Regions from separate parts of the Ruegeria sp. CDSC042 genome, predicted to be linked through region 3. Evidence: riboswitches for the same ligand, from Rfam matches in the RefSeq annotation. Region 3 holds a riboswitch; each other region holds the start of a gene.

Region 1 (10,502 bases), on a different contig from region 3:
ATGCGGGACAGGTCCAGAACCTTGACGCCCTTCAGCGGTCCTTCAGATCCGGCCATCATATCCTCCGCGGTCAATCTCAGCAGCGATTACGGTGAACCTATCAGACTTGGTTGCCGCTTCCAGAGCATCCCTCAGTTCGGCGCGGGTGCGCACCGTGTGACCATTCCCACCGAAGGCCCGGCCCATAGCTGCAAAGTCGTGGCGGTCGAAATCGACGCCTACGTTCCCCATTTGCCGCTGACGCTGTTTCAATTCGATCAGGGCAAGGCTGGCGTCGACGAACACCAGGAAAATCGGGTTACCACCCATCTCGGCAACGGTCGACAGTTCTCCGGCGACCATCAGGAACCCGGCATCGCCGGAAAAGCTGATGACCGGGCGCGTGGGTTCGGCCAGTTTCAGCCCGATGGCCATTGGCAGAGCGCAGCCCATGGTGCAGAGCGCTGAAGATTGGATCAGCCCGCGTTCTTCGGAACATCCCCACATCTGGCTGAGAAGGATGCGATGTGCGCCACTGTCAGCGGTGGCCAATGTCTCGGCAGGAAGAACCGCGCGGGTTTCCGCAATTACCGCGGCGGGACCCCATACGTCATCAGTAGGGAAGGCTCGCGCCAGGGCGGCCCGAACCTGTTCGGGCTCACCGCCGGGCCAGGTGGCGCGGGCAGGGTTGCCCTTTGCAACGGCCTCGAGGGTCGCGCCGGTATCAGCCACCAGGTTCAACCCGGCCTGATGCATGTAGTGATCGTTCGGAACCGCCGAAATGTCGATGACGCGCTTTTCTTCGGGGTCCCATATCTCGCGCCAGCCAGGGCGCATTTCGATCGGGTCATAGCCCAGACACAACACCAGATCGGCCTGTTCAACCAGCGGCACCAGATGGGTGTCAGCAAGCGGCGACAGGCCCGCGCCGCCAAGGCACAGTGGATGATCCTCGGGAACCACGCCCTTGGCCTTGTAGGTTGTCACAAAAGGAATGCCAAAATGTTCAAGGAACGCCTGCACCACATTGCGTGAGTCGTCGTATAGAACATCCAGGCCGATAATCGCGATGGGCCGTTCGGCCTGTGCCACCCAGCGGCGGGCTTTTTCAACGCAATCCCCCTCGGGCGCGACGGCGGCAGGTTTGACAAGACGGCGGCGTTTGACATCGGTCACAGGCGCATCCGCAACCGAAATCGGCACGTCGATATGCACCGGCCCTGGGCGCGGCTGACTGGCGAGCGACACCGCTTTGTCTGCGATAATATCCGCGCCTTTGGCGGTCAGCATGAATGTCCCTTTGGTGATCGAGCGATAGACCCGTGCGTGATCCATGACCTGATGGGTGTATGTCAGCGCCTCATCTGCGTCGACACAGCCGGTCAGCACGATCATTGGCACCCGGTCCTGCAACGCATTGGCGACCACATTGATCCCGTTCATCGCGCCTGGACCGAGTGTGGCCACCAGAATGGCCGGGGCACCGTCGCGGTGATGCACCGCCTCGGCCATAAAGCCAGCCGCGTTCTCGTGTTTGGTCAGGTGAAAGGTTATTCCAGCCTTTTCCAACGCATCCACTAGGGTCAGCACCTCGCCACCTGGCATGCCAAAAGCGTGGCGGCAGCCAGCCTCATAAAGCCGTTGGGCCAGAATGTCCGCAGCGCGGGGCGACGAGTCCTGCATCAGTAAAGCTCCGAAAACTGTTTCAACGCAGATTGCGGAGGACAGACCCGGACGCAAGGCGCATCACGCCAGTGTGACTATTTGACAGCGGCTTCGGCCACGATCTGAAAGGTGTCATCCAATTCCTGGGCAATGTCCCTCAGGGGGTCTCTTCCCTCATAGATATAGGGCGCGAATACAAAGCTGGGCGTTTTATAGGACAGGGTGGCGGTGCCGTCCTCGTTTTCAGTCACGTAAAACCGGATCGGTGCTTCGATCATTGCGCGCACCGAGGTTTCCAGCACGCGCACCGCATAGTCATTGTTGAAGGCGCCGATCACCAGATTGCCTGGGATTGTAATCCCCCGCGCGGCGGCGGCTTTGGTGGGGCCGGCCTGCGTGACAACGATCAGACCGTTTGCCTTAACCGCCGATTTGGTGTCCGAGACCAATTCATCATAGCTTTTGCCCGTTGGATACACGGCCCATCCCGAGAGCGGTTCGTCGGCCCAGGCGGGCAGAGCCAGCAGGGCGAAGACAGTCCAAAGCAGTTTCATCCAGAGGCCTCCTTTTAAGGTGTCTGCAGGAATCCTGCCAGAAATGCGGGGACGTCGCACTCACAATCTTGTGCGCATTCGGGATTGCGCCGCGCCGCTTAAAGCCGCAGAAACGGGCGCAGGACGAAGGGAAAGGTCTGGATCGGATGCGCCTGATGATCTGCAAAACCTGTGGCACCGCACGCGATCGGGCGGCCGAGGTGCAGGCTGTGAAGGACGCACTGAAAAGGGCTGGATTGACGGATCAGGTCGAATTGAGCGAACACGCCTGTTTCAGCAGCTGCGCGGAACCCACGACGCTGGCTATACAGTCGCTGGGGCGCGCATCTTATGTGTTTTCGGGTGTCGATGTGGTGGCGGATGCTGCGGATATCGCTGAAACTTGCCGTACTTACCTGAACAGCCCCCAGGGTTGGATCGAAGACGCCCGACCCTGCGGGCGGCTTCGGATGTGTTTGCGTGCGCGTATCCCGGCGCTTTAATCGACCTGAACCGTAACCGCAGCACGAACCGGCACGTTATCTACCGAAAGCGGGCTATGGCTGTTGGAATTCAGCGAAACCGAAACCTCGACCTCGCCTTTGGGCAACTGATCAATGTGCATCCAACTGCCGTAAAGCCGGGCGAGCTTTTCTCCGTTGATGTAAACATGCGCGTGCCCTTCGCCCGCCATGTCTGCGGTCGATGCGTTCTGCGGTGCGAAGGTAAAGTTTTTTGGCATGACATGCAGGTTCCAGCCAGACATAGGATCCTGTGTCAGTGCGATGTCCAGTGTAGGTGCATCTGTGCCTGCCGGTAGGTTCAGGGCCGTGGAATGATCGTGGGCCATGGTCTCAGTGTGTGAGGCTCCGTGAAGAGACGGATCAGAATGGTCGTGGCCATCAAATGTGACGCCATTTGCAGCAGCAATTACAAATCCTGCACCGCCGCCAAAGACCAAACCGATCACGAATAGAGCAAGTGAACGGGTCATTGTATTTCCTTGAAAACATAGGGAAACGCGCCAAGTTTACACCCGGCGCGTTCAATCTAAGTGCGATCAGGCCGTTGCTTCGGAATGTTGCGCTTCTTTCTGCCAGAAATAGCCAGCGAACGCGCCAACCAGAACCCATGCAACCAGACCGATTCCAAAAGCTCGTGCCGCGAACAACGCTCCAATTTCAGTCGGCACAGGGCCGGTGAAAACATCGGGCTCGGGTGCACCGATAAGATGTGGCACCAACAGAAGTACCGCGGCGATCACATAGCTGATCAGGTTACCTCCAAAGGCGATCAACCACATGGCGACAAGGGCTGCTGCAACTGTTGCGAACCACCAGACCTGACGCGCATAGACATCGGCTGCCGCGACACCCGGCACTTCGGGCGCAAGGGTGAAACCTGGTGCAAGGTGGAAAGCGATAAATCCGGCCAACCCCCAAAGAACGCCGGTCCGGCCATCAATCTGATGCCCTTGACCTTCGGCTACCGACATCAGCGCAACCATCACCAGCGCATAGCCGGTATAGGTCAGCATGGTAAAGATGACACTCAGCGCATCACGCGTCAGTTCAGAGAACATGCGCGGCAGCTCGGGATGAGCCGATACGGTCTCGGCCCCGAAATGCACCAGCTCTCCGGATTCATAAAGCTCGGCATGCAACAATACTGGTTGCACAAATACCAACTGCAGCAAGGCGGCAATCAGCCCCGCTGCAGCACCAGCGAACAACGCGCTGGTCAATATACGACTGAACACGGTCTTAGTGGCAGGGGAAGCCGGTCGCGTGACGCACGTCATGCGCTGCATCATGCAGGGCCGCTGCCTGAACGTGACCGGTCAGCGTAATGAGGCCCAGACCCAGAACCACTGCAAACATGACCGGAACAAAGCCTGTACGCGCGGCGGATGCTGTTTTCGTTTGTGTTGCCATTTTGTATTCTCCTCTGCCGCCGCACCCGACGGCCGGTGTTTCGTTTTTGCGCCTGGCAGGTCTCCTGGCTTGCGGGTCGATGCCTCTGTTCGCCTTCCCCCCGGAGAACCGGGAGTGGCTGGTTGAACAGGGGCTCTCCGCTTACAGTCGCGGGGGCGGCTTTGGAGTTGACCACCGAGGCAGTCGCACCAAATTCCCTCTTAGCATCCGGATTTCTCCGGCAGGACCAGACACCCCCATTTAGCCGCTATAGCTGTGGCGGTGCAATCATCATTTGCGACGTATTGTGTCAGATTATGCGCTTTTTCAGCAAATAAATATCCATGATCCAACCATGGTCGGCACGGGCATGGGCGCGGCGGTCCAGAATCTGCTGCGCAACCTCGGCCAAAGGGCCTTTGATCAGGATTTCCTCTTTCATGCCGACATATGCGCCCCACCAAATGTCCAAGTCTTCCATGTCCAGGTTTTGGAATGAACATTCACCATCCAGCATCACCGCCACGTTTTCTGCGGTTTCCGGCCATCCTTCGTCCCGGATGCGACGACCAGTTGTGACGATATAGGGCGCGCCCAGTTCGTTGATCGGAATCGCATGGGCCGCCGTCAGCGCTTGCAGCGCTGTGATGCCGGGAATCACGCGTGTTTCTGGCTGAGGGGTCAAACGTGCCGCGATTCGCAGCGAACTGTCATACAGCGACGGATCCCCCCAGATCAGCAGCGCCACATGACGGGCCTTCGGGTGGGCTGCGATGGCCTCCTGCCAGCGCAATGCAATCGCGTCGTGCCATTCGTCCACTCCGCGTAAATAGCCATCATCGGCACGGCGTTTGGGAATGTCGAAATACGCGATTTGCGGAGGAGTATCCGCGACCTGAGCGATGATCTGCTCGCGCAGCCCTGCCAGATCGGCCTTGTTTTCGCCCTTGCGGGGGATCAGGACCAGGTCCGCCGAACGGATCGCCTGCGCCCCTTGAAATGTCACATGATCCGGGTTGCCGGTGCCAATACCGATCAGCGTCAGGTCAATCATTTTCGAACTCTGCCAGAGGTCCATACAGGATCAGGGCCGGGGCGGTGCCGATCTCGGTTTCCAACTGCTGCGACAAGGCACCGATGGTCGAGCGTTGCAGCTTTTGTTCGGGGGTCGAGACGGATTCGGCCATCAATGCAGGCGTGTCCAGCGGTAGGCCGTGCGAATGCAGGGCGCCAACCAAAAGGGGAAAGGTGCGCTTGCCCATAAATACGACGGTCGTAGCCTGTGGATCAGCCAGTGCTGCCAGGTTCAGATCTTCGGGCAGTTTGCCACTGACATCGTGGCCGGTGACGAATTGCACGCGCCGCGCGGTCAGTCGCCGGGTCAGCGGAATGCCTGCCGCTGCCGCCGCCGCTACCGCCGAGGGGATGCCGGGGATGATTTCATAGTCGATCCCGGCCTCTTGCAGGGCCACCAGTTCTTCTTCAAGCCGGCCGAACATGCCGCCATCACCGGATTTCAACCGCACAACATGCTGACCGGTTTGTGCATATTCGACCAACAAGCGGCTGACGTGATCCTGCTTGGGCGAGGGGCGCCCGGCGCGTTTGCCGACACCAACCAGGTCAGCATCCTCGCGGGCATGGCTCAGGATCGGGCCGCTGCTGAGGTCGTCAAACAGCACCGCATCAGCTTTCTGCAACCTGTCTACCGCCTTCAGCGTCAGCAATTCCGGGTCGCCGGGGCCTGAACCGATGAAGGACACAAAACCACTCATGCCGAGGCCTCGGCGATCAGATGAAAGAATGTCCCAGTGACATTGCCTCGCACCGATCCGGTTTGCGGGCCTTCCGCGCCTTCGGCGTCGAACACGCGTGCCAGCGGCGCGTCAGGCTGTTCGATGATCGAGGAATAGTGGAACTCATGCCCGCGTAGCGCTGTGCCTTCGGCAAATCCGGCCATCGAGGCCAGTAATTCTGCCTTGCGATAACCCAGGTTGAACTTGCGCTTTTCATAGGAGGTCACAAGGCCCAGAAGGCCCGCCATTTCGTGCTGGACTCCGTCTTTGTCGATCAACGCCTGACCCAGCGCCATGTAGCCCCCGCATTCGCCGTGCACAGGTCTTGTCTCGGCATGTTTGCGCAGCCCAGTCTGGAAGGTGTTGGCAGCGGCCAATGTGCCTGCGTGCAACTCGGGATACCCACCCGGCAGCCAGACCAGATCGGCATCCGGGGCAGGGGCTTCATTCGCCAGTGGTGAAAACGGTAGGATTTCTGCACCCGCCGCGCGCCAGCCTTCCAGCAAATGCGGATAGGTGAACGAAAACGCAGCATCCCGGGCCAGTGCGATCCGCTGCGCCGGAGGGCGCGGCAGCACGGCTGACGATGGCCTATCTGGGCTTGAGGAAGCCGCCCGCTTGATCGCCTCCAGATCGACATGTTCACGCAGGAACGCAGCATAGCCGACAATGGCGCTTTCCAGATCGGGATGTTCCACCGCCTGGATCAAACCTAAGTGCCGCTCGGGAAGTGTCAGGTCTCCGCGTCGTGGCAGAACGCCCAGAACCGGCAGGCCTGCACGTTCCATACCCAACCGGGTCAGACGCTCGTGACGCGGGCTGGCGCAGCGGTTCAAAATTACCCCGGCAAAGGGCAGGTCGGGGTTGTACATCCGAAACCCCAGCGCCGTGGCTGCAGCTGATTGCGCCTGACCGCCGACATCCAGAACCAACACCACAGGCCAGCCCATACGCTGCGCAGTTTCCGCGCTAGATCCATGGCCAATCTCACCGGGTTTGGCGACACCGTCGAACAGACCCATCGATCCTTCGGCTACGACGATATCCGCGCCGTCAGCCTGTGCCGATATTGCGTTCAGCAGAGGATCGCCCATCGCCCAGCTGTCCAGATTGAACGAGGCGCGCCCAGCCGCCGCCCGGTGAAAGGCCGGGTCGATATAGTCAGGGCCGCTTTTGAATGGTTGGACGGTCAGGCCATCCTCGGCCAGCGCACGCAGCAGGCCCAGCATCACGGTGGTCTTGCCAGTCCCCGAAGACGGTGCCGAAATCAGAATACCCGGAGGGTTAGTCATCACCATGGCTCCAGGTTGACCAAGGGCTGTCCGCGCTTTGCGGGCGATACCGGCGGTCGTAATCCTTAGAATACAGGCAGCTTTCGTCAAACCCTTCACCAGCCAGTGCTGGACCCACCATGATCAGCGCTGTGCGTGAGATGCTCTCGTCCAGCGCGTCTTTCAGCGTCGCCAGCGTCGCACGGATGATCTGTTCGTCGGGCCAGCTGGCACGATAGACCACGGCCACCGGGCATTCGGCGCCATAGGCCGGGGTCAGATCGGCGATCACAGTGTCTAGATTGCCGATCGACAGGTGGATGGCCAGCGTCGCCCCGGTACGGGCAAAATTCGCCAACGTCTCGCCCTCGGGCATCGACGATGCGCGTCCCGGTGTCCGGGTCAGGACCACTGATTGCGCAAGTCCGGGCAGGGTCAGTTCCGTGCCCAGTGATGCGGCCGCAGCGGCAAAAGACGGCACGCCAGGGGTCACGCTGACCGGGATGCCCAGCTCTTTCAGGCGGCGGATCTGCTCGCCCATCGCGGACCAGACCGACAGGTCGCCGGAATGCAGTCGCGCAACATCCAGACCGGCCTGATGTGCGGTTGCGATTTCGGCCATGATCTGGTCCAGATCCATCGCCGCCGTGTTCACGATCTTTGCGTCCTCGGGGCAATGGCTCAGAATTTCCTCGGGCACCAGCGAACCAGCATACAGGCAGACCGGGCAGGCGGCGATGATATCGCGACCGCGCAGGGTCAGCAGGTCGGCGGCGCCCGGTCCGGCGCCAATGAAATGAACGGTCATGTCTGTCCTCCGATGGCGATGGCGCAGGTGGCCAGCCGGTCGCCTGAAATCTGTCTGGGTGAGATCAGCCGCGCACCAGGTCCGGCGGCGGCAAGGGCGGATGCTTCGGCCACGCTGCCGGTGCCATATGTGGCGCGGCTGCGGGTCGAGCAGGTGAGGGTGCGCTGCCCGGCCAGATCGGCGGGGGCAATGAAATGCAATGGCAGGGCAATGGCCGAGGCGAAATCTGTCAGCGCGGCGTGGCCTTCCTTGTCGGCAACTGTGGCCAGCGCGTCCACAGCGTGGCCGGCACTCGCCTGATCATAGGCGGCGCGCAGGCTGTCCAGCGTAGCGGTCGAGGAAAATCCGATGCCTGCGACGATCATAACGTGACGCTCCATTGCACCACCGGATAGGCCGATTTCCAACCGCGCCGTGGCCCCAGGGCCGAAGCCTGTGCCAATTCGATCCGCAGCAGCTCACCGCCCAGCATATCCTGCCATTGCGCCAGCAGCGCTTCGCTCTCCAGCGTCACCGCGTTGGCCACCAGCCGCGTGCCGGAGGGCAGGGTTGTATGCAGCCATTGCAACAGCTCACTGCTCAGCCCGCCGCCAATGAACACGACATCGGGTAGGGGCAGGCCGTTCAGCGCATCCGGGGCGGTGCCGTGCACCACCTGCAGCCGGTCTTGACCCAGCGCGTCGGCATTTCGGCGAATGCGCTCGGCGCGGTCTTCGCGGGGTTCGATCGTTGTGGCGCTGAGCGTTGGATCACACATCAGCCATTCGATGCTGATTGACCCGGTGCCGCCGCCAATGTCCCACAGATGCTCGTCCCGCTGCGGGGCCAGCGCCGAAAGGGTCAGCGCACGGATAGGGCGTTTGGTGATCTGGCCGTCGGTCTCAAAAATCTCATCCGGTTTGCCAGAGGCGCGCGGAAAGGCCTGCCCGCCGCCAGCAACCTCGAGCCCGACGCAGACCGGGTGATCGAACCCACCCAGCAGCGCCTCGGTCAGCGAGACACTGCGCGCCCGTTCGCGCGGGCCACCCAAGGCCTCCATCACGTGCAGATGTGTGTCGGCAAAACCAGTGTCGGTCAGATAGGTGGCCAGCTCGGTCACGGCCTTGCCATCGCGCAATAGCAGAATCGCGCGCAGGCCGGGGGCCAGATGGGGGCGCAGGCGGGTCAGCGGGGCTGCATGCAGACCAAATGTCTGCGTGCTTTCCAGCGGCCAACCCAACCGCGCAGCGGCCAGCGAAAAAGTGGATTGGCCGGGTAGGGCGGCCCATTCCCCGGCTTCGAAATTCCGCGCGATCACGGATCCGGCGCCGAACCAGAACGGATCACCCGAGGCCAGAACCACGGTTGATTGTCCGCGAAAACCGGTCAGGATCGGCAGACCATCGGCAAAGGGCACAGGCCATTCCACCTGCTGGGCTCCGAAATCGGGAACCAAGGACAGGTGTCGCGGTGGCCCCATGATGATTTCAGCGCGTTCCAGCACTTGACGGCTTGCGGGGGGCAAGCCATCCAGTCCATCTTCGCCCAAACCCAAAACGGTCAGCCACGGAGCTTCAGACATGTCCAACCTCCTGATATTGGGCGGCACGACCGAGGCCAACGCGCTGGCAAAAGCCATTGCCGACCGGGGTATTCCCGCGACCTACTCCTATGCAGGACGCGTGGACAACCCGCGCCCGCAAGCCCTGCCGGTGCGTGTTGGTGGGTTCGGTGGGGCCGAAGGGCTGGTGAAATATATCCATGACCACAGCATAAGCCACGTTATCGACGCGACCCACCCGTTTGCTGCCGGGATGAGCCGTAACGCGATTGAGGCCTGCCATGCGGCGCAGATTCCACTTGTTGCGCTGACACGGCCCGAATGGGCACCGCAGCCCGGTGACACCTGGCTGCGCGTCCCGGATATCGCCGCAGCGGTGGCCGCTTTGTCCGGTAATCCGCAGCGCGTGTTTCTTGCGGTCGGGCGCATGCATCTCGAAGATTTCGTCAGCCAGCCCCAGCACCATTACCTGTTGCGGCTGGTGGATGAACCCGATGTCCTGCCCTTGCCGAATTGCGAGGTTGTCGTGGCGCGCGGACCCTTTGCCGAGGCTGATGACCGGGCGTTGATGCAGCGCCACGGCACGCAGCTGGTGGTATCCAAGAACGCGGGCGGCGCCGGCGCGCGCGCCAAGCTGGACGCCGCGCGGGCTCTGGACATACCGGTGTTGATGATCGACCGTCCAGCCCTGCCGCAGCGGCTGGAACTGTCGAGCGTTCCGCAGGTTCTGGACTGGCTGGCTCATTCCGGGGTGAACCTCGGCGTATAGACGATCGGGTCACCGGCGCGTTCTATCACGCGGGTCAGCGATGAGCCGACGATGACAACGGTCTGCATATCGGCCATATCAGGCGTGGCCTCGACCAAGGTTGAAATCCGGATTGCCTCATCCGCCCGGCTGACAGCGCGGGCGAACAGGATCAGCCGCTCGGGTTCACATTCTTCGCGCAGGATTTCCAGCGTTTTGACAAAGCCTTCGGGGCGGGATTTCGAGCGG
Region 2 (10,502 bases), on a different contig from region 3:
GTCACGTGTTGGGATTATGCGGTGGCTACCAAATGCTAGGTAACACCATTGCTGATCCCGATGGTGTGGACGGGCGGCCAGGTACAGTCGATGGATTGGGGCTGTTGGATGTGGATACCGTTATGGTCGGCGAGAAAAAGGTGACCCTGCGGACTGCACGCGCCCTGCCGGGGCACCAACCGCTAACCGGATATGAGATCCATATGGGCCGCACCGAAGGCAACGATTGCACCCGCGCTTGGCTGGAGGTCGAGGGCCGCCCGGAGGGCGCAGCTGATCGGACTGGCCGGATACGCGGAAGCTACCTACACGGTATATTCTCATCCGATCAATTTCGGGCCGACTACCTACAGCTTTTGGGAGTCTCTTCCACCCTGCACTATGAGGACGGTGTCGAAGATACGCTTGATCGTCTGGCCGACCATCTGGAACGACATATAGATCTGGACCGCTTGCTGGAACTGGCTGAAACGCCGATTAGAGGCTGACTTTTACTCGGCTTTTTGCTCAGCCAACGCACGGTAGATTTCGCGGCGAACCATTTTTCGAACGTTCCGCGTAATGCGTTCACCCAGTACGCCCTGCAGTTCTTCACGAACAACCTGCGCAATCAAAGAGCGCAAGCCATCGTCATCAAGCCGGGGCATGGCAGCATCTGCTTCTGAACCTGTTGTATCCGCGGCAGCCGATACCTCTGGGTCCCGTACAAACACTGCCTTTTCAACAGTCTCAGTCTCTGCATCTGGGGCTTCGTCTTGGGGTTGCCATTCCAACGGTTGATTTGGCGTTCCTGAATAGGCATCTACGCTGTCACCGTCGGGCTCCCACTGATCTTCGGTCCTGGCGATCGCGGCTTCCAGCGCCTCAATTTTGGCACTTAGACTTTTGGCTATGCCCTCTTCCGCAACTGGATCAGGTGAATGCTCTGTAGCCGACTCCGCTTCATCACCCGCAACAACATCGCAGGCGCGCAAAAGCATCGGTTTCACCGATTTTTCAGCGCTGTACTCAGCATCCAGCTTGAAAGGCTGCGTCTCGACACCTGTTTGCTCGCCAACCCTGAGCGCATCAGTCAGAACAAGCCGCCCTGGCTTTCGCTCTGACTTGGAACGCACCAGATCGGGAACTTTTCGACCTTCTTCGCTGACCAGCCGCTTGACCGATGACAGTACGTCTTCGATCCCGGAGTTCACGACATTGTCTGTCATTGTTTTCTACCGCTCTAACCTCAGGTCCGAGTGTAGCCAAACAATGCAGACCTCACAACAGGCAGTATTGGGTGTTTAGTCCCGACGCAGTGCTTTCAGGACCCGATCCAGATCTTTGCTCTGCTTGCTGACCTGCGCGGGGGCTTTCTTCACCAGATTATAGTAAAGGGTCGGATCGTAAATCTGAACCGCCAGACCCAAACGCTCGGCCGTGAGCAAACCTTGGGCCTGCAGCAACTGATAAGCCGCCAGAGATCGCTCGGTTCTGGAAGCAATTTCGGCAAGCTGCGCGTCCAGCAAATCCTGCTGAGCAGCCAGCACGTCCAGAGTGGTCCGCGCACCCAAAGTTGCCTCTTCGCGGATACCATCAAACGCAACTTCCGAGGCGCGCACACGTTCCGAAGAGGCCCTCAGGCTTGCGCTTGCAGTTTGAAACCGGACATAGGCATCAGACACGCCCTGCGTAATGTTCTTTTGAACATTCAGCAGATTGGCACGCGACGCGTCCCGCGATGCCATTGCGCGGCGCACGCTTGCCGCGAGTCGACCACCCGCATAGATCGGCTGGCTGAAGTTCAGCGAGATACTCGCATCATTCACATAATCGTCGTCATCATAGCTCTCGGTGACGCCCGCATCAGCGTTCAGGCTGACATTCGGACCCAGGCCCGCGCGCTGCTGCTGAACGACCAGATCAAAAGCCCGCACTTGGTGCTGTGCGGACAGAATGGACGGGTGATTGCGTTGTGCCAGGCTGACAGCCTCGGCCTCGGAGCGGGGCAAGTTTGGCAGGCTGGGCTGACCAGCAGTACGGCCCGGCAGTTTGCCGACTGCGTTCACATATTCCGCCTGAGCAGTGCTCAGATCGCCGCGCGCATTCGCCAGATCGGCCTGCGAGCTTGCAAGCTGAGCCTGAGACAATGCGACGTCTGTGCGGGTAACTTCCCCAACTTCGAAACGATCCTGCGAGGCGCGAAGCTCTTCTGCGGACAGTTCAACGTTGTTTTGACGAATCGATACGGTCTCTTCCTGCAGCAGAACACTCAGGTAAGCGGTCGCTGCGCGGAACAGGACCTGCTGTTCGATATCGATCAGCGCCTGCCGGGTCGACAGCACCGTTTCCTGCGCTGATTGCTTGCCCAGAATCGAGGCTCCGCCATCGTATAAAAGCTGGCTCAGCGTCAGGCCCGAGAAGAAGTTCGAAGGATCAACACTGTTCGTAACACCACTGTTTCTGCTGCGCGTATAATCTTGGCTAACCGCGACGGTCCAGTTGATAATAGGGCGCAAAGCCGACAGCGCGATCGCCACATCCTCGTCCGCAGCCCGCAGCAGCGCCCGGTTCTGTTCCAGCAAACCGCTGGTATTATAAGCTCCGATGAACGCATCAGTCAGGTTATCGGCCCAAACCGCCTTACCGGGCAACGTGCCCAGAGCAATACCCGCAGTCACTGCCAGAGTCCTGACCAGCTTGCCTCCTGCTGCAAAACGCATGGCGAAATCCTCTCAAATCAAAATAACGCAGCCCTCAGGGCAGTTTGCGTCTTTGTGTTGAACTAATCAAGGCAGCAGATAAATCTGCCCGCCGACTATAGCGAAAATGCACTCTCGGCCGAGAAAGCCTTCAGAACAGGTGCACTGGCGTTGAATGCCTGGCGCCAGGTAACGCGATCGCCTGATTTGTGGCCTATACGGACGGTCCCAAGATCACCTTCCATGAACAGGCAGGCGATACGCCCATGATCCTTAAGCTGGTCAATCAATGCAGACGGAACCTCTTCTACGCCGCCTTGGATCATGACCACGTCATAAGGCCCATGCTCGGCAGCGCCCTCATCCAGCGGCCCCACGTGAACGACCACATTATCCGCGTCAGCCTCCATCAGCAGAGTTTGCGCTTCGGCAGCTAGCGCTTCATCCGCTTCCACCGCTACGACCAACTGCGCCATACGGGCTGCAACAGCCGTCGAATATCCCAGCGCCGGAGCAATATCCAGAACAACCTCATCATTGGTAATGTTCAGCACATCCAACATCTTGGCCAGTGTTCTCGGTTCCAGAATGCAGCGTCCAGCCTCAAGTTCTATCAAACCCTCGACATAGGCGGCTTCGCGTTGCGCGTCTGGCACAAAATTCTCGCGCTTGACGGACAGCATGGCATCAATGATCGGGAACTTGGTAACGTCCGAAGGCCGGACCTGCGTATCGACCATGGTGCGGCGGCGGGCTGCGAAATCTGTCATTGGATCGCTCATTCATTTCCCAAGGTTGATGGGTTTGTGCCACATCCCGGGCAAACCAGCAACGGCCCGCAAGCGGAAACTTTCGTCTGTCGTGAAGATTTTAGAGTGATCCGAATGGGTGATCCAATTTTCAGTTCGTCAAATTTAGACCGAACCCACTGGACGCCCCGGATTAAAGCTGCTAAAACGCCTGTCACACCACGGCAAGTATTTGATATTACTTGAAAAGGCGAGTTGGCGGAGTGGTGACGCAGCGGATTGCAAATCCGTGTACACCGGTTCGATTCCGGTACTCGCCTCCAATACTTTCAAACAGTTGCTTCGCATTCGGCTTTTCGAGCCTGCGACATGCCGTCTCGCTACGGCAGTGCTCTGCTGAGTGAAGCTTGACACCGGATTGATCAGAAGGCGGTGAACTCACTGGCTCGGCCGGTAAATTTGACCGCTCTATCGATTCCACGCGATATGCCCTTTGAAGTAACGGGCCCGCGAATCCTTTCGTCTGGATATCTTCGAGGTGCAAAGCGCAAATTCGCCTGCGGTCATTTTGCAAATGGCTGACCAAACATGCCGCTGACAGGCATTGGCAGGTCGCTTTTCCATTCTCGATGATTTCCGTGCGTCGGCCGCGCTTGACAAGCCCCCTGCCCGTGCCGCATGTCCCATCCGTTGGTGTCTGCATATGCAGATGAAAAGGGAATGCGTCAGCGGTCATCCGTCAAACGCAGCCGCCCCCGCGACCGTGACCGGAGAGGGTGCCCAAAGCCACTGGCCAGACAGGCCGGGAAGGCGGGACATCTGCCAGAGGCCAGCCTCTGACATCCGCAAGCCGGGAGACCTGCCAACATCCGAAGTTGAAACCGGACGGGGTGATCCGGTGTCGGGCCCATGTCGCAATACGTGGCCCGCATGAAACCCCGTCCCCCGCGAAGAGGATTTGGGGGGATGAGAGACATGACCGAGACCACACCTGTTGAACTGCTGGTGTGCACGACCTGCCGCCGCGGCCTGCCCGTCGAGAATGATGCAGATCGTCCTGGGGCGTTGCTGCACAAGGCGTTGGAGCAGGCAGAACTTCCTGATGGCGTCACTTTGAAGGCAGTAGAATGCCTTTCAAATTGCGATCAGGGCTGCTCGATTGTGCTGCGTGGCGGGCCCAAACGTTGGACCTTTGTCTATGAGCATCTCGATGAAACCGATCATGTCGAGACCATTGTTGAAGGCGCGACCAAATATCTCGCGACCCAAGATGGCCTCGTTAAATGGCGCGAACGTCCTGAACATTTCCGCAAAAACTGTGCGGCCCGCATTCCCCCGATTGGAGCTTAGATATGAGCAATCTCGAAAAACTGCCCGTCACTGTGATCACCGGCTTTCTGGGCTCGGGAAAGACCACGCTGGTGCGTCATCTGATGCAGAACCCGCAGGGCAAGCGCCTAGCCATTGTGGTCAACGAGTTTGGAGATGTTGGCGTCGATGGCGATATCCTCAAATCCTGCGCGATCCCCGATTGCCCGGCGGAAAACATCATGGAATTGGCCAATGGATGCATCTGCTGCACCGTGGCAGATGATTTCATCCCGACCATCGAGGCGCTGATGGCGCTAGAGCCACGCCCCGATCACATTCTGATCGAAACCTCTGGTCTGGCCCTGCCCAAGCCGCTGCTGAAAGCGTTCGACTGGCCCGATATCCGCTCGAAAATCACCGTGGATGGCGTGATCGCTCTGGCCGATGCCGAGGCTGTGGCCGCTGGTCGCTTTGCCCCGAATGTCGCTGCGGTGGATGCCCAGCGCCTGGCCGATGACTCGATTGATCACGAAACACCGCTGTCTGAGGTGTTCGAGGACCAGATCTCCTGCGCCGACATCATTCTGCTGACCAAGCCTGATCTCGCTGGCCCCGAGGGTATCGCCAAGGCCAAGGAAATCATCGCAGCTGAAGCCCCGCGCCCTCTGCCCGTGGTCGAAGTGGCCGAAGGGGCTGTGGATGTACGTATTGTGCTGGGGCTTGAGGCCGCCGCCGAGGATGACATGGACGCGCGCCCGTCGCATCACGACGGCCACCACGATCACGAGCATGATGATTTCGAAAGCATCATTGTCGAGCTGCCGGAACAGACCGATCCGGCCCAGCTGGTCGCCAATATCGAACGTCTTGCGAATGAACTGAACATCCTGCGGGTAAAAGGCTATGCCGCTGTTGCCGGCAAACCCATGCGCCTTTTGGTGCAGGCCGTCGGGGCCCGTGTGCGTCATCAGTACGACCGCCCGTGGGAGCCAGGTGAAGAGCGTCGCTCGCGTCTGGTGGTCATCGCCGAACATGACGATATCAAAGAGGCTGAAATCCGCGAAATCCTCGTGGGTGTGACCGAGGCCGCCGAGTAAGCCATGCACGTCGTCTTCCGCGAAAGCCATGGGTTAGAGGAAACGGAGACCCCAACCGATCTGGGCCAGAGCCCGGCGGATCTGGTGGTGCTGTCCTTTTCCGACAGTGACCTTGGCGCTTTCGCGGCAGGCTGGCATCGTGGTGGCGGACCCGAAGGTCGGATGCCGACCCTGCGGCTGGCCAATCTGACAGCGCTGAAACATCCCCTGTCGGTCGATACTTATGTCGAACAAACGCTTGAGGGCGCCAAAGGCATTCTGATCCGCCTGATCGGTGGCGTGCCCTACTGGTCCTACGGATTGCAGCAGGTTCTGGCACTGGCCCACGCCAAGGGCATTGCCGTTGCTGTGCTGCCTGCGGATGGACGTGAAGATACGCGGCTGGATGACTATTCTACCCTGCCCGTTTCAACCCTGCGGCGGCTGGCGCATCTTTGCGACACAGGCGGTGAGGTCGCAGCGCAGGCTGCGCTGGCGCAAATGGCACTGGCCGCGGGGCTTTATTCTGGCCCGGTGATGGGGGCCAAGACGATCCCGGAATGTGGCGTATGGTGTCCGGATCGCGGTGTGATCCCGGCGGATACCGCATTCGCCGGTGATGCCAAGCGCATCCTCGTGACCTTCTATCGCGCCTATCTGACCTCGGCAGACACTGCCCCGGTCGCGGCCCTGATCCACCGTCTGCGTGCGCGTGGGTTTCAGGCTGTCGGCCTATTTGCGCCGTCGCTCAAAGCCCCTACCGCCGCTGACTGGCTGCGCGAACAGGTCGTAGCGCTGGACCCCTCGGCAATCATCAACGCCACCTCCTTTTCGGGCAAAGGCGCCTCGGGAACGTCCCCGCTGGACGCCGCCAATGTGCCGGTATTTCAGGTCGCCTTGTCCACCGCACGCCGCAAGGCTTGGGTCGATGCGGAACGCGGGCTGTCCCCCGCCGACCTCGCAATGCATGTGGTCCTGCCCGAGGTGGATGGCCGCATTTCGGCGGGCATCGCTTCGTTCAAGGAACCGGGCAAGCGCGACCCGTATCTGGAATATTCCCGTTTTGCCCACCGCCCCGAGCCGGAACGGGTTGAGGCGATCATTGATCGGGTGGACGGCTGGCTGCGCCTAAGCGACAAACCCAAGCCAGATCAGGTCCCAGCGTTGGTGCTGTCGACTTATCCCGGCAAGGACTGGCAGATGGCCCATGCGGTTGGCCTGGATGCGCTGGCCTCGGCCGAGGCGATGCTGTCTGATCTGCAGGCCGAAGGCTATGACACCGCACCTGGCGCGCCGATTGCCGAGACGCTTCTGGATGCGCGACTGTCTTGGCCGCTCGCGGCCTATCAGACCGCGCTGGAAGACTTGCCGGAACAGTTGCAAACGGATCTGCAATCCATCTGGGGCAAGCCTGAGGACGACCCGGTTTTTGCCGATGGTGCGTTCAACTTTACCGCCTTGAACCGGGGCAAGACACTGATCGCGCTGCAACCGGAACGCGGCACGCCCGAGCTACGCGATGACGACTATCACGATCTTTCGCGCACCCCGCGCCACAGCTATGTTGCCTTCTATCTCTGGCTGCGTAAGGGGCATGGCGCGGATGCGCTGATCCATATCGGCGCGCATGGCACGTTGGAATGGCTGCCAGGCAAATCGGTCGCCCTGTCCCAAAACTGCTGGCCTGAGGCGTTGGTCCGAGATCTGCCGGTGATCTACCCCTTTATCGTGAATGACCCCGGCGAGGCCGCACAGGCCAAGCGCCGGATCGGCGCGGTTACACTGGGCCATATCCCGCCCCCGATGCGAACAAGTGACACGCCGGACCGTATGGTGCGACTGGAATCCCTGCTGGACGAATTCTCGAACGCCGACGGGCTGGACCCCAAACGCCGCGACCGACTACAAGAAGACATACGGGATGAGGCGCAGGCCATTGGTCTGGAAAGCGATCTGGGTCTGAATCAGGCAACCTGTACCGCCGAAGCGATCACCCGTATCGACCGATTTGTCTGCGACATCAAAGAAAGCCAGTTCGGCGACGGCTTGCACGTCTTTGGCCGCGTCCCCGAAGTGACCGGCAATTTTGATGCCACGCCTTCGGCGCATGCGGAACGTCAATCACTTTTGGACGCACTGGCCGGGAAACGGATCGAGGCTGGCCCGTCTGGCTCACCCTATCGCGGGCGCTCGGACGTGCTGCCGACAGGGCGAAATCTTTACACCACCGATCCGCGTTCGGTTCCAACACGCGCGGCCTATACCCAAGGTGTCAAACTGGCCGAGGAACTAGTGCGGCGGCATCTGCAGGAAGAAGGCGATTACCCCAAGGGGCTGATTGTCGACCTCTGGGGCTCGGCCACGATGCGCACTGCGGGTGAAGAATTCGCCATGGCGCTTCACCTGCTGGGTGTGAAACCGGTTTGGGACAAGGGGTCGGAGCGGGTTTCCGGTATCGAGGTGCTGCCAATCACTGATCTCAGCCGTCCACGGCTAGACGTGACCTTGCGTGTCTCGGGCCTGTTCCGCGATGTATTCCCGACGCTTTCTGCGCTGTATGGCCAGGCAGTGCGAGCATTGTGTGAACGGGACGAGGCAGCAGACTGGAACCCATATGCCGGGCAGGCACCGGCCGCCCGTGTCTATGGCCCCGCCCCCGGCAGCTATGGCCTGAACATGACGCAGCTATCCGAAATCTATACGGACGAAGCGCGGGCACAGGCCGGTCAGGCTTGGCTGGATGCCAGTTCCTTTGCGCTTGAGGGCGAGCAAATTGCACGGGATGTCGATGGTATTACCCAACGCGTTGCCCACGCCGATAGCTTTGTTCACCTTCAGGACCTGACCGAAACCGATCTGCTGTTGGCCAATGACTATGCCACGCATGAGGCCGGTTTTGCCGCCGCCAAGAAAGTCACTGGCGGTACTGCGCAGCTTTACCATCTGGACAATACCAACCCAGACATCCCCCGCGCCCGAACCCTGTCTGAGGAAATCAGCCGCGTTGTCCACGCGCGCGCGGCTAATCCTGACTGGATCGCAGGAATGCAACGGCACGGATTCCGCGGCGCCGCCGAGATCGCGGCAACGCTGGATCATATGGCAAGCTTTGCCCATCTGTCGGGAACCGTTGCACCGCATCTGTTTGACATCTACCACGATGCCACACTGGGTAACGCCGAGGTTGATGCCTTTCTGCAAGAGAAGAACCCACGGGCGCATCAGGCCATGCAGGATCGGTTCCGTGCGCTGCTCGAGGCTGGCCTGTGGAACACGCGCCGAAACTCGATCCGAGCCGATCTGGAGGGGTTGGGATGAGTGCACCGATCGTTCAGGGCTGGTGCCCCAGCGCCCATCGCCCGATGATGTCGGGGGACGGGTTGGTCGTGCGGGTTCGGCCGCGGCTGGCGCGCCTTGAGGCTGCGCAGATGTTAGGCCTGTGCGAACTTGCCGACCGGTTTGGCAATGGCACAATTGACCTGACCAACCGCGCCAATCTGCAACTGCGCGGTGTGGCCGAGGCCGATCACCAACCTTTGCTAGAAGAACTCGCTGCGCTGAACCTTTTGGATGCGGAACCGGGTATCGAGGTGCGGCGCAATATTCTGGTGACGCCGCTCTACCAATCCGGCGATCTTACCGCACGACTGACGCAGGAACTGATCGACCGGTTGGGTGAATTGCCGTCGCTACCAGCCAAGTTTGGGTTTGCCATCGACACCGGACCAAATCGCCTGTTGGTCGGGGATTCGGCGGATATCCGGCTGGAGACAGGCCCCGACGGGCTGATCCTACGCGCTGATGGCGCCGAAACAGGGCGTCGCGTGACCGAAAAAATCGCCATCGACCACCTGATCGCGCTGGCCGAATGGTTCGCGGATCACCAAACTCCCGAGGCCCGGCGCATGGCCCGCTTGGTTGCGTCACAGGATTTGCCGTCAGAATGCCAAGGCAGCGCACCGGGTGATGTTGGCGCTCTGCCTGAACCGGGCATCGTGGAACTGGGTGCGTTTTACGGAGCCGCGTTCGGTCAGTTGCCAGCGCGCGGGCTTGCGGGGCTGATTGAGACCTGCGGTGCCTCTGCGCTGCGGGTCACCCCTTGGCGGCTGTTCCTGATGGAAGGCGGGGCGGCGATACCCGCCCCAGCGTTCGTCACCGATGGCACCGACCCGCTGATGACCACTGACGCCTGCCCCGGCGCCCCGCTCTGCCCGCAGGCGCAGGTGGAGACCCGCGATATCGCCCGCGCGCTGGCCTCGCGTATTACCGGCCACTTGCATGTCTCGGGCTGTGCTAAAGGATGCGCGCGCATGGGACCAGCTGATGTCACCCTGGTCGGCCACGATGGTCGATTTGATCTTGTCAAACAAGGCCGCGCGGGAGATGAGCCAAACCTGCGCGGGTTAAGCCCCGAAACACTTATGACCATGGACTTCTCCTGATGCCCTATGAATACGAAACCGACGGCGCGGCGATCTACAAACAAAGCTTTGCCACCATCCGGTCCGAGGCCGATCTGGCACGGTTCGACGCCGATGAGGAACAGGTCGCCGTTCGGATGATCCACGCGGCAGGTATGGTGGGGCTGGAAGAGTTCGTGCATTTCTCACCCGGTTTTGTGACCTCGGCCCGTGCCGCGTTGGAAGACGGAGCACCGATCCTGTGCGACGCCCGCATGGTCAGCG
Region 3 (10,502 bases):
TGTCGGAATGTTGTGCGGACGAAATTGGAAAGGCGGCAAACGATGGCTGACCTTACTCAGAGCCCTCGAGCCCCGTTCAAAACCGTCTTCGACCTGATCAAAACCCCATGGGCGGTGATTGTCGCCATTCTGATCGCGGTGGCGATACTCGACCCAGGCAATCTAATGGAGGTGATAACATTTGCCGGTAAGGCACTGGCCCATACCGGCCAATATATTCTGTTTGCTGTGCTGCTGTTGTCATACCTCAAGGCCACCGGTGCCGAAGTCATGGTGGCCCGAGCCTTTGAGGGCCGCGAGACGCGGATGATCCTTTTGGCTGCCCTGTTTGGCGGGTTGGCCCCATTCTGTTCCTGCGAGGTCATCCCGTTCATTGCTGGTTTACTGGCGCTTGGGGCGCCACTGTCTGCGGTTATGGCGTTCTGGCTCAGCTCTCCGCTGATCGACCCGCCGACGCTGTTGATTACGGCTGGCGCTTTGGGATGGCCCTTTGCTATCGGAAAAGCCTTAGCCGCAGTGGCACTTGGCCTGTTTGGCGGATTCGTCGTGCGCACCATGACGCGCAGCGGTGTGTTGACCCAACCTTTGCGGAACTACCAACCAGCTGGATGCGGCAGTTGTGGACCTAAGCAAGAGGACAAACCGGTCTGGAAATTCTGGCATGACCCTGCGCGCCGGAATAGATTTCGTAGCGAGTTCTTTCGAAACGGCCTGTTCTTGTTGAAATGGCTGGCGCTTGCCTATGTTCTCGAGGCGTTGCTAATCAATTATGTACCCGCTGATCTGATCGCACGCGCGGTCGGAGGAAACGGCGTGTTGCCCATAATCATCGCGGCACTTGTTGGGATGCCAGCCTATCTGAACTCATATGTCGCGCCGCCGCTATTGGCAGGTCTGATGGAGCAGGGGATGAGCGCCGGGGCAGCAATGTCCTTTATGATCGCGGGTGCGGTCAGCTCGATCCCGGCCATGGCTGCGGTATGGTCGCTGGTCAGGCCGAAAGTGTTTGCGACCTATCTGGGCCTGGGAATAATCGGCGCAGTGATCGCAGGGATCATCTTTCAGATGATCTGAAGGAAAAACCGCCCGGTGTGGACACCGGGCGGTTTTGCTTTGTCAGCTTGCTTCGCAATAACGCGGAAGTTTGAAGCGATACCTTGGTTCGCCACTTTCCACATAGACCCGCTTTTCGACACAGGCGCTTTGGCCAACGGTCTGGGAAATCGGGGCCTCGGTCGAAGTGATCGACGTCGCGGACCCGTCGGGTAAACGTACCGAGGCAATCACCCCGTTCTTGAGGTCGCCGTTGATAGCGGTGGCGGACAGAACCGGGACGGTCATGAAGGCTTCGTGTTCATGCGTGCCGTCGTCGTTCAGCAACAGCAGGGCTGCGGCAACCGCGATAACGCCTACGACACCGAACACGAGCAGGCCCCAGGTTCTTAGGAAGGCATAGATTGTCACGGCGCGGTGTGGGCCAAAAATGGCAGACAATATGTTCAGCATCAGAGTCTCGTCAAAAAAGCCCCGGCCAGTCTGACCGGGGCTGTCTGCGTATCAGAAACGCGGATCGCTTTCGTCTTCATCCTCGGCCTCGCCTTTGGGCAAGTTGAAGAAACTGTCGGCGTCGATGATCGGCTCTTCTTTCTCCTCGGGGGAGTCATCAGACAACGAGAAGGTCTCGAGACCCTCGATCGCCGTTGGAATTTTGGGCGCTGCGTCCATTTCCAGTGACTGCTCGGTCGAAACCAGCTTGCGGCGCTCATCATCGCTCATGACGCCACCTTCAGCGGCTTTCTTGGCGGCGGCTTTCTGCACGATTGCGTCCAGCTCGGACTGTTTACACAAGCCCAGAGCGACGGGGTCAATCGGTTGCATGTTCGAGATGTTCCAGTGCGTCCGCTCGCGGATCGACTGGATGGTCGGCTTGGTGGTGCCGACCAGCTTGGCAATCTGACCGTCGCTGAGTTCGGGGTGGAACTTGACCAGCCACAGAATCGAGTTCGGACGGTCCTGACGCTTGGACAGCGGGGTATAGCGCGGGCCACGACGTTTTTCCTCGCCACTGGCAGCGGGGTTGAACTTGAGCTTCAGCTTGTGCAGTGGGTTGCCCTGCGCCACGTCAATCTCTTCCTGCGTAAGCTGGTTGTTGGCGATCGGGTCGAACCCTTTGACGCCAGCGGCCACATCGCCATCGGCGATGCCCTGCACTTCCAACTCGTGCATTCCTACGAAATCCGCGATCTGCTTGAAGCTGATCGTTGTGTTGTCTACTAGCCATACGGCTGTTGCCTTGGCCATAAGCGGTTTTGCCATCAGCCCGTCTCCTATGCATACATCTTTCCCGTCGCCGGAATTCGGCGGCCCCGTGATCTTGGGGCAGGTTTCCGTTGTCGGGGAACTTGGGCTGTATATAGTCGCGGCAGGGCAAGAAGGGAAGAGGCGAATGCGCTGGCTGGTTCTATGGGTTTTTAGTGCAATGACGGCGCTGGCCGAGGGTGAAAAGTCGGGCGCGTTCGACTACTATGTCCTGGCACTTAGCTGGTCGCCGAACTGGTGCGCGCGCGAAGGCGACGCGCGTGGGTCCGATCAATGCGATGTGCGGCATGATCACGGCTGGATTCTACACGGGCTTTGGCCGCAATTCCATCAGGGCTGGCCATCTTATTGCCGCACGGCCGAGGCCTCGCCGACGCGGACTATGACCCGTGAAATGGAAGATATTCAAGGCAGTTCCGGCCTTGCCTGGCATCAATGGAAGAAGCACGGCACCTGCTCGGGCCTAAGCGCTTCGGACTATTACACCTTGTCGCGGCAGGCCTATGGGTCGGTCGAGCGTCCAAAGGTGTTCCGCCAGTTGGACACATCTGTAAAACTGCCCGCATCTGTCGTGGAAGAAGCGTTTCTAAAGGTCAATCCGGGGCTGGAGCGCGACATGATCACCGTCACCTGCAAACAAGGCTATATCGAAGAGGTGCGCCTGTGCCTGTCCCGCGATCTTGAACCGGTGCCTTGTGGCCGGGATGTGATCAAGGACTGCGCGGCCAAAGACGCGCTTTTTGATCCGATTCGTTAGAGGGTCCGGATGGCAGTCGCGGTACCAAAGCTGCACGTCTTGAAAACAGGGTCACGTCCAGCGTGTCATAACCGCTGAGCACCGCCGAAGGGCCCAGATGCACAGTCCGGGTCAGGTACATGTTGTCGAGCGTGGGGACCATTTTGAGGTTCCTGACGTTGAGATCGCCCTAGTCGTTACGTTCCTGCAAATTGCGGCGGTTGAAGGTCCAAATTCATGAAAATGTTGCTGACTATTTTTCTGAGCTTAGTTGCCTACGCGACTACGGCAAAGCTGTTGTTTGGAAGCTCACTCCAGCCAATTGCCCTGATAACGCTCTGGAACGACAGGCTTGGCGCACCGTTTTGGCCGATATTGCTGTAGTTCGGTACCGCGACGAGCTATTTGGTTGCCGCCTTCTTAGCAAAGAAGGGCTTGAAGGAACTTCTCTCGGTTCCGATTTTTTGGCCTTGTCGATGAGTTTTTCTACGGTGTTTGTTGCAACATATGCTGAGTTGTTGCGCGCAATAGCCACCAGAAGCTTTAATGCAGATGTGGAAATTCAGAACTCATTCTACCAATCACTTAAACATGCGCTCTAAGAGGGGCAGTTCTTTTTGCACGGCGCGGCTCTTAAAGATTGCGTTCCATTTGCGTGGAGCTATAGGCGAGTGTCGTATTTTCAATTGCCTAACAACGTTGCAGTGAATGTCCTTCCATCGGAATGGTTGGTAAGCTGCAATATCATCGGAGATTGAGTTTCGAACTCCTTTTGAAGCGCGTCATGGGCTACACTACAACTCCTTCCGCGCCCTAAGCGCCGCTGTGATCGTCCCGTCATCCAAATAGTCCAGCTCGCCGCCAATCGGCACACCCTGCGCCAGCGAGGTCAGGCGCACCTGCCCGTCCAGTTGATCGGCTATATAGTGCGCGGTGGTCTGGCCATCGACAGTGGCGTTCAGCGCCAGAATGACTTCGGTGATCCCCTCGGCTGTGACCCGATCCTTGAGGCGAGGAATGCGCAGCTCATCCGGGCCGACTCCATCTAATGCTGACAAGGTGCCACCCAGAACATGATAGCGGCCTTTGAAAACTGCGGCGCGTTCCATCGCCCAAAGGTCGGCGACGTCTTCGACGACGCACAGCTCTCCGGTCGCGCGGACTTCGCTATCGCAGATGTCGCAGATATCCGAAGTGCCTACATTGCCGCAATTCAGGCACTCACGGGCAGTGATGGCAACCTGTTGCATCGCGTCCGCAAGCGGTGTCAGCAGAAGGGCGCGTTTGCGGATCAAATGCAGCACTGCGCGACGGGCCGAACGTGGGCCGAGGCCCGGCAGTTTGGCCATCAGGTCGATCAGATTGTCGATATCGCTGTTCGAACTCACTGCGCTTGCTCCTGCATAAGGGCCGGGCAGTTGGGCCCGGCCGGTATTTCGTCAGGAGTGCCTATCAGAACGGCAGCTTGATGTCTGCGGGCAGGCCCATGCCTTCGGTCAGCTTAGCCATCTCAGCCTGCGACCGTTCTGCGGCCTTGGCCTGAGCATCTTTGACGGCGGCCAGGATCAGATCTTCGACCACTTCCTTGTCGTCGCCGTTAAAGATTGATGGGTCGATATCGAGACCTTTCAGCTCTCCCTTGGCCGTGGCTGTTGCCTTGACCAGCCCTGCACCGGATTCGCCGACAACCATGATGGTATTCAGCTCTTCCTGCATATCCGTCATCTTGGTCTGTAGATCCTGCGCGGATTTCATCATCTTGGCCATGTCACCCAGGCCGCCGAGTCCTTTGAGCATCGGTATTCTCCTAATATTCGGTTTGACGCCTAAATACGGGCGCGGTCGGCGCGGCACAAGGGCCGAGCTGGCTCCCGCCCGTCGTCAAGGCCTTTGGCCAGACCTTTCCTCCCGTTGGGCCCGGGAGGTTTCCAGTTGGGTCAGATGGGACGGTTTCAGTCTTCCTCGAACGGGTCCCATTCGTCTTCGACCTCGGGCAGCGCCTCGGTTTCCACTTTGGCGGCACGTTCTTCCGGTGTTTCAATCCGCTTGATGCGTGCCTTCGGAAATTGCATGAGCACCGCCTGAACCAACGGGTGTTTCTCAGCCTCTGCTTTCAACGCCAGCTCGGCGGCGTCTCGAATCTCGGCGATGGTCGCAACCTCACCATCGGCCACAATCGACACAGCCCAGCGGTTGCCAGTCCATCGTTGCAGCGACGAACCCAGTCTCGCTGCCAGATCTGTGGGTGCGTTCTGTGTCGGGGTGAATTCGATCCGCCCCGGTTGGTAAGAAACCAGCCGCACCCCGTTTTCGACCTCGACCAGAAGTTTCACATCCCGATTGGTGCGGATCAATTCAACCACGTGGTCAAAACTCGGATACCGTGCCAGCGCCGATTGGATATCATGGGCCAGAGCCGCCGAAGGCGCGCCGGCGGGGCTGCTAGTTGCGGACACGTAAGAAGATGATGCCGCTGGTACCGGAGCCTGAGAGGGCACGGCCATACCACCGCCCGGACCACCATTCGGAGGCGGTGGCGGGTTGTCCTGCAGGCGCTTGATCAGCTCTTCGGGGCTGGGCAAGTCGGCAACATGGGTCAGGCGGATAACGGCCATTTCAGCAGCCATCATGGCATTTGGCGCGGCCGATACCTCTTCCAGCGCTTTCAGCAACATCTGCCACATCCGGGTCAAAACGCGCATTGGCAGGGCCTCGGCCATTTGCTGACCACGGGCACGTTCATCAGGGGAAACCGTCGGGTCCTCGGCTGCGTCTGGCGTGATCTTCACAACCGAAACCCAGTGCGTGATTTCGGCCAGGTCACGCAGCACGGATAGCGGATCGGCCCCTTCGGCATATTGCCCGCCCAATTCAGTCAGCGCGCTTGCTGCATCCCCTCGCAGGATCATTTCCATCAAGTCCAATACCCGGCCCCGGTCGGCCAGACCCAGCATCGCGCGCACCTGATCGGCGCTGGTTTCACCGGCCCCATGGCTGATTGCCTGATCCAGCAGCGAAGTTGCGTCGCGCGCCGACCCTTCGGCCGCGCGGGTGATCAGCGCCAGGGCATCCTCCGCGATCTGTGCCTTCTCAGCCGCTGCGATCTTATTGAGCAGGCCAATCATGTCCTCGGGTTCGATCCGGCGCAGGTCAAATCGTTGGCACCGCGACAGAACAGTCACCGGGACTTTGCGGATTTCGGTCGTGGCAAAGATGAACTTCACATGCGCAGGAGGTTCTTCCAACGTCTTGAGCAGCGCGTTGAATGCGCTGGTCGAAAGCATGTGAACCTCGTCGATGATGTAGATCTTATAGCGCGCACTGGCGGCGCGGTATCGGACCGAGTCGATGATTTCGCGGATATCATTCACGCCGGTTCGGCTGGCGGCGTCCATTTCCATCACATCGACGTGGCGGCCTTCCATGATGGCGACGCAATGTTCGCACTGGCCGCAGGGTTCGGTCGTGGGCTTGCCTTCGCCATCGGGGCCAATGCAATTCATGCCCTTGGCGATGATCCGGGCCGTGGTTGTCTTACCCGTACCGCGGATGCCGGTCATGATGAAGGCTTGTGCAATCCGGTCGGCCTCGAACGCGTTTTTCAGCGTGCGCACCATTGCGTCCTGACCGACGAGGTCAGCAAAAGTTTCCGGGCGGTATTTTCGCGCGAGAACCTGATAGGCGGGGCTGGGCGTGTCGGTCATGTCTGCTCTGTTGGATTCGTGTCAGGTTTGCAGCGTAGAGACCCCCGCCGCCCGCGTCCACCGCGCGCGAAAAGGAATTTCGTTTTGGCAAGTTGCATCAGAGCCGGTAAATCATGAGGGGCTTCAGCCCCATGTGGTGATGCAGGAAAAGGAGCTGTGTTGGAGAGTTTTGTAATTCACCCTCTTGGATTGGGCAAAGGGCAGATCGCTCTGTGCCCACTGCCGGGTGTCACGGGCGATTATGCTGGGGATTTCGCAGTAATCCGGGATTGGGCGCCGGACCTGGTCATCTCGATGACGACCTCGGATGAGTTCCAGCATTCCGGCGGGCTGTCATTCGAGGCGGACCTGCAGTGCGAACGGATTGCCTGGGTTCACCTTCCAATCCGCGATTTCGGCGTCCCCACGCCTGAAGTTGAGGCGCTTTGGCCGCAAGCCAGTGAGGCGGCCCAACATGTCCTTGCCAGAGGTGGCAAGGTGCTGGTGCATTGCCGCGGTGGGTGCGGTCGCTCGGGGATGGTTGTGATGCGGCTAATGGTGGAATGCGGCGAAGCGCCTGGCCAAGCGCTTCGGCGGTTGCGTGCGGTGCGGCCCTGCGCGGTGGAAACCGACGCGCAAAAGGACTGGGCCGGGTTGCCGGCCCGAACCCTTCCCTGAATCAGGCAGACACTTGATACGGAATACTGTCGCTGCGCGGCGGCAGGATCGATACGTCGAGCATCGCACAGGGTGGTTCTGACAGAAAACCAGCGGATTTCTGGATGAACTCCGGCCCGAACATCATGTCGCCATAGGCGTCCAGCTTTTCTGTCGGCGTGTCTGTGCTGGTGCCGCAATAGACCCTGATTTGTTCTGATTGGGCCCGAAAACGGGCCGTGCAGCCTTCGGTGCAATGGGTCAGATCGCTGGTACCTTCGACCTCGAATGTTTTGGATGTCGCAGGCCTTGCCGTCGCCATCGCCTCGGCCATGGCGCGTGCCATTCGGGCAAGGGCGGGGCAGGGTTTCCCGGTCCTCTGACAGACGGTTGCGGTGAATTCGTGTGTTTTTGTCTTCCAGATCATAATGCGCCCTCCGCGCGCAGGACGAAGGGTGAGGATCAGGTTTGACAGCGCGCTGACGACCTGCCCGGACACCCCGCCCGAGTTTCGGTTTCGATACGATGGCAGGTCTCCTGACTTGCGGGTCGTCGCTTTGCCGACCTTCCCAGCCCTGGGGCCAGTGGTATTTCGGCATTGCTCACCGCTTACAGTTGCGGGGGCAGTCGCGGAGTTGGCCCTTTCCGGCATCGCCGGGGCAGACCGCACCGTGTTCCCTTTTCATCCCGCCCCAATTCCGGGGCAAGAACCATCACCACATCGCTAGCGGCTATGCAGACCCCGAGTCAAGCCACCTGTTGGGGTTCAAACCGGACGTTTGGTCATCTTGATGAAATCTTGACTCTGGTGGCCGAAATCGGGCCGATTGTTGAGTGAACCGAGTAGTTCAGAATTTGTCGGAAGCGCCATGCTTGATACCACGCCCTGCGTCCAGACTAAGGACTTTGATTTTGCCTCAGGCTCTGCCAGCCTGTCGGCGCGGCTGTATCTGCCTGAAACCGAGCCGAAGGTCGCCGTGGTGATTCACAGCGCAACTGCAGTGCCGCGCGAATATTACCAGCATTTTGCCCGTTGGCTGGCCGCCGAACAGGGTATTGCCTGTTTGACCTATGACTACAGCGATTTCGGGCATTCGCTGCGCGACAAACTCAAAACTTCCGAGGTGACCATGGCGGATTGGGCCTTGGTCGACATGCCCGCCGCACGGGCTGAGATGCGCAGGCGGTTCCCGGACGCTTTGCAGTGGAGCATCGGTCATTCCCTTGGCGGCTTGCTGGGGCCGGTGCAGCCAGACATTGATCAGATCGACCGGATGATCTGTGTATGTTCGGGGCTGGTTACTCTGTCCGACCATCCCTGGCCCTATCGCGGGCTGGCGTGGATGTTCTGGCATGTGCATGGGCGTCTGGCAGTGAATGCGCTGGGCTATCTGCCGGGCAAAGCGGTGGGGATCGGTGCCGATTTGCCTGGTCCGGTCTATTGGCAATGGCGTAGCTGGTGCACGGCGCCGCAGAATTATGTGCCGCAGATCGGTGACGCTCTGCCCGAAGCGAGATGGGCGCAATCGAATACGCCGGTGGACCTGTTCACCTTCGAGGACGACCAGATGGTGCCGCCAGACGCTGTCTGGCGGCTTGCCGATCTGTATGGACCAAAGGCGCGGCGGCATCTGCTGTCTCCGAAAGAGATCGGAGTGCCCGAGATCGGTCATATCGGTGCCTTTGCCCGCAGAAATCAGGCGCTTTGGCCCCGGTTGATTGCCTGAAGACGCGCTTTTCCGTCCCCGTTAGGGTCTGTTGCGAGACTTTTTATCATGCATGACAGACCGCACCAATTTACCAAAGGCTTTGTCGCGCGCCCGGGATTGCGCAAGGGTTTCAGAGTTCCTCTGATCCTCGCGCCGCAGCTTGTTCCAGCGTACCAGCCGGTCCGGCGAGAGCAGGCCATCGGCAATCGCCTCTTGCACAGCACAACCGGGTTCGGCCTGGTGCTGGCAATCTGAGAACCGGCACGTTGCAGCCAATTCCAGAAGGTCTGAGAAAACCTCATCCACGCCGTCTTGGGCATCCATCAAACGCAGGGCGCGCATTCCTGGCGTATCAATCAGCCACCCCCCGTTTCGCATCGGGTGAAGCGCACGATGGGTCGTGGTGTGGCGACCCCGTGCGTCATCCTCGCGGATCCCCGCCGTTGTCCCGGCCTGACCAGTCATGGCGTTCGCCAATGTGGTTTTGCCGACACCGGATGAGCCGACCAAAGCAGCAGTTTGCCCGGCAGGGCACCAGGACAGGATCGGATCAATCTCTGACGCCTCCAGCGCGTTGACGGTTAGAACGGTCAGAAACCGAGCCAGCGAACTGGCCTGACTGGCATAGCTCTCTGGGTCAGGGCAGCTGTCGGCCTTGGTCAGGACAACAACCGGATAGCACCCGGCCTGATGCGCCAGCGCCAGATAACGCTCTAGCCGTGCCAGATTGAAATCGGCATTGCAGGAACTGACGATATACAGCACGTCCACATTCGCCGCGATCAGCTGAACCTGCGCACCGGTGCCTGCGGCCCGGCGTTGCAAGAGGCTTTTGCGCTCCAAAAGATGCCGAATGCGGTTTTGATCATCCGCAAGGACCCAATCGCCAACCGCAAATTCGCCGGTTGATCGGTCAGGGGTCAGATCAGATGTGCCGCCAAGCGCATTCAGGCCGATCAGGCGATCACGATGGACGGCGTTGATGCGATGCGGTGTGCAGGTAGGGTTCACAGCATGTTGGGCTGCAAAATGAGAGGACCATCCCAGGTCCGAAAGTGTTTTGGACATTGTTCTGCCTGTGTTCAGATACAGGAAACCATCAGGGTGGCAGGCGCGCACCCATCGGTAACGTGTTCAGGCAAAAGCGGGGGTTAGTCCCGGAAACGCTCTGCCCGAAGGGTCATTGCTACAATCATAAAGTCCCTCCTGCGGCAGTCGTTGCGCGTAAGTGAGAGGTTGGACATCGACCCAAGCGGGGCTCGTTGTGGCTGCTTCCTTCCGGATCTGACCAGGTTGGCGAGGCGCTCGCCCGCGCCAACCTCTCGAGGGTGGATATAGGCAGTTGGCCGGAAAAACACAACCCGTCAGAAGGTCAGAAGAATCCGTAAAAAGCCATTT

What was found. A riboswitch is a leader RNA that binds a small molecule or an ion and turns the genes downstream of it on or off. The one in region 3 is predicted to bind cobalamin.
Region 1: another riboswitch for cobalamin. It lies ahead of AC2FHX_RS00270 (CbtB domain-containing protein); the one in region 3 lies ahead of AC2FHX_RS15575 (hypothetical protein).
Region 2: another riboswitch for cobalamin. It lies ahead of AC2FHX_RS00340 (DUF1636 family protein); the one in region 3 lies ahead of AC2FHX_RS15575 (hypothetical protein).

Annotation. Positions count from the first base shown of each region.
Region 1 is NZ_JBXWOF010000001.1:51,984-62,485, forward strand. Features, by position in the region: gene AC2FHX_RS00240 (CaiB/BaiF CoA transferase family protein) at 1-56, opposite strand, end outside; gene AC2FHX_RS00245 (thiamine pyrophosphate-binding protein) at 43-1,662, opposite strand; gene AC2FHX_RS00250 (DUF302 domain-containing protein) at 1,740-2,198, opposite strand; gene AC2FHX_RS00255 (DUF1636 family protein) at 2,267-2,680, shown strand; gene AC2FHX_RS00260 (hypothetical protein) at 2,677-3,171, opposite strand; gene AC2FHX_RS00265 (CbtA family protein) at 3,238-3,936, opposite strand; gene AC2FHX_RS00270 (CbtB domain-containing protein) at 3,941-4,111, opposite strand; cobalamin riboswitch at 4,149-4,357, opposite strand; gene cobF (precorrin-6A synthase (deacetylating)) at 4,401-5,144, opposite strand; gene cobA (uroporphyrinogen-III C-methyltransferase) at 5,137-5,865, opposite strand; gene AC2FHX_RS00285 (cobyrinic acid a,c-diamide synthase CobB) at 5,862-7,184, opposite strand; gene cobM (precorrin-4 C(11)-methyltransferase) at 7,171-7,965, opposite strand; gene AC2FHX_RS00295 (cobalamin biosynthesis protein) at 7,962-8,330, opposite strand; gene cbiE (precorrin-6y C5,15-methyltransferase (decarboxylating) subunit CbiE) at 8,327-9,526, opposite strand; gene AC2FHX_RS00305 (cobalt-precorrin-6A reductase) at 9,525-10,274, shown strand; gene cobJ (precorrin-3B C(17)-methyltransferase) at 10,247-10,502, opposite strand, start outside.
Region 2 is NZ_JBXWOF010000001.1:64,090-74,591, reverse strand. Features, by position in the region: gene AC2FHX_RS00365 (cobyric acid synthase) at 1-488, shown strand, start outside; gene AC2FHX_RS00360 (hypothetical protein) at 492-1,208, opposite strand; gene AC2FHX_RS00355 (TolC family outer membrane protein) at 1,284-2,702, opposite strand; gene AC2FHX_RS00350 (protein-L-isoaspartate O-methyltransferase family protein) at 2,798-3,451, opposite strand; tRNA gene AC2FHX_RS00345 (tRNA-Cys) at 3,680-3,753, shown strand; cobalamin riboswitch at 4,105-4,311, shown strand; gene AC2FHX_RS00340 (DUF1636 family protein) at 4,406-4,780, shown strand; gene cobW (cobalamin biosynthesis protein CobW) at 4,783-5,838, shown strand; gene cobN (cobaltochelatase subunit CobN) at 5,842-9,135, shown strand; gene cobG (precorrin-3B synthase) at 9,132-10,259, shown strand; gene AC2FHX_RS00320 (precorrin-8X methylmutase) at 10,259-10,502, shown strand, end outside.
Region 3 is NZ_JBXWOF010000008.1:47,689-58,190, reverse strand. Features, by position in the region: gene AC2FHX_RS15625 (ArsR/SmtB family transcription factor) at 1-50, shown strand, start outside; gene AC2FHX_RS15620 (permease) at 43-1,074, shown strand; gene AC2FHX_RS15615 (hypothetical protein) at 1,117-1,506, opposite strand; gene AC2FHX_RS15610 (DUF1013 domain-containing protein) at 1,558-2,316, opposite strand; gene AC2FHX_RS15605 (ribonuclease T2 family protein) at 2,447-3,076, shown strand; gene AC2FHX_RS15600 (hypothetical protein) at 3,277-3,657, shown strand; gene recR (recombination mediator RecR) at 3,850-4,443, opposite strand; gene AC2FHX_RS15590 (YbaB/EbfC family nucleoid-associated protein) at 4,508-4,852, opposite strand; gene AC2FHX_RS15585 (DNA polymerase III subunit gamma/tau) at 5,008-6,759, opposite strand; gene AC2FHX_RS15580 (protein-tyrosine phosphatase family protein) at 6,916-7,416, shown strand; gene AC2FHX_RS15575 (hypothetical protein) at 7,418-7,822, opposite strand; cobalamin riboswitch at 7,906-8,125, opposite strand; gene AC2FHX_RS15570 (alpha/beta hydrolase family protein) at 8,265-9,122, shown strand; gene rsgA (ribosome small subunit-dependent GTPase A) at 9,144-10,172, opposite strand; RNA gene ffs (signal recognition particle sRNA small type) at 10,331-10,429, opposite strand; gene AC2FHX_RS15555 (5'-nucleotidase C-terminal domain-containing protein) at 10,469-10,502, opposite strand, start outside.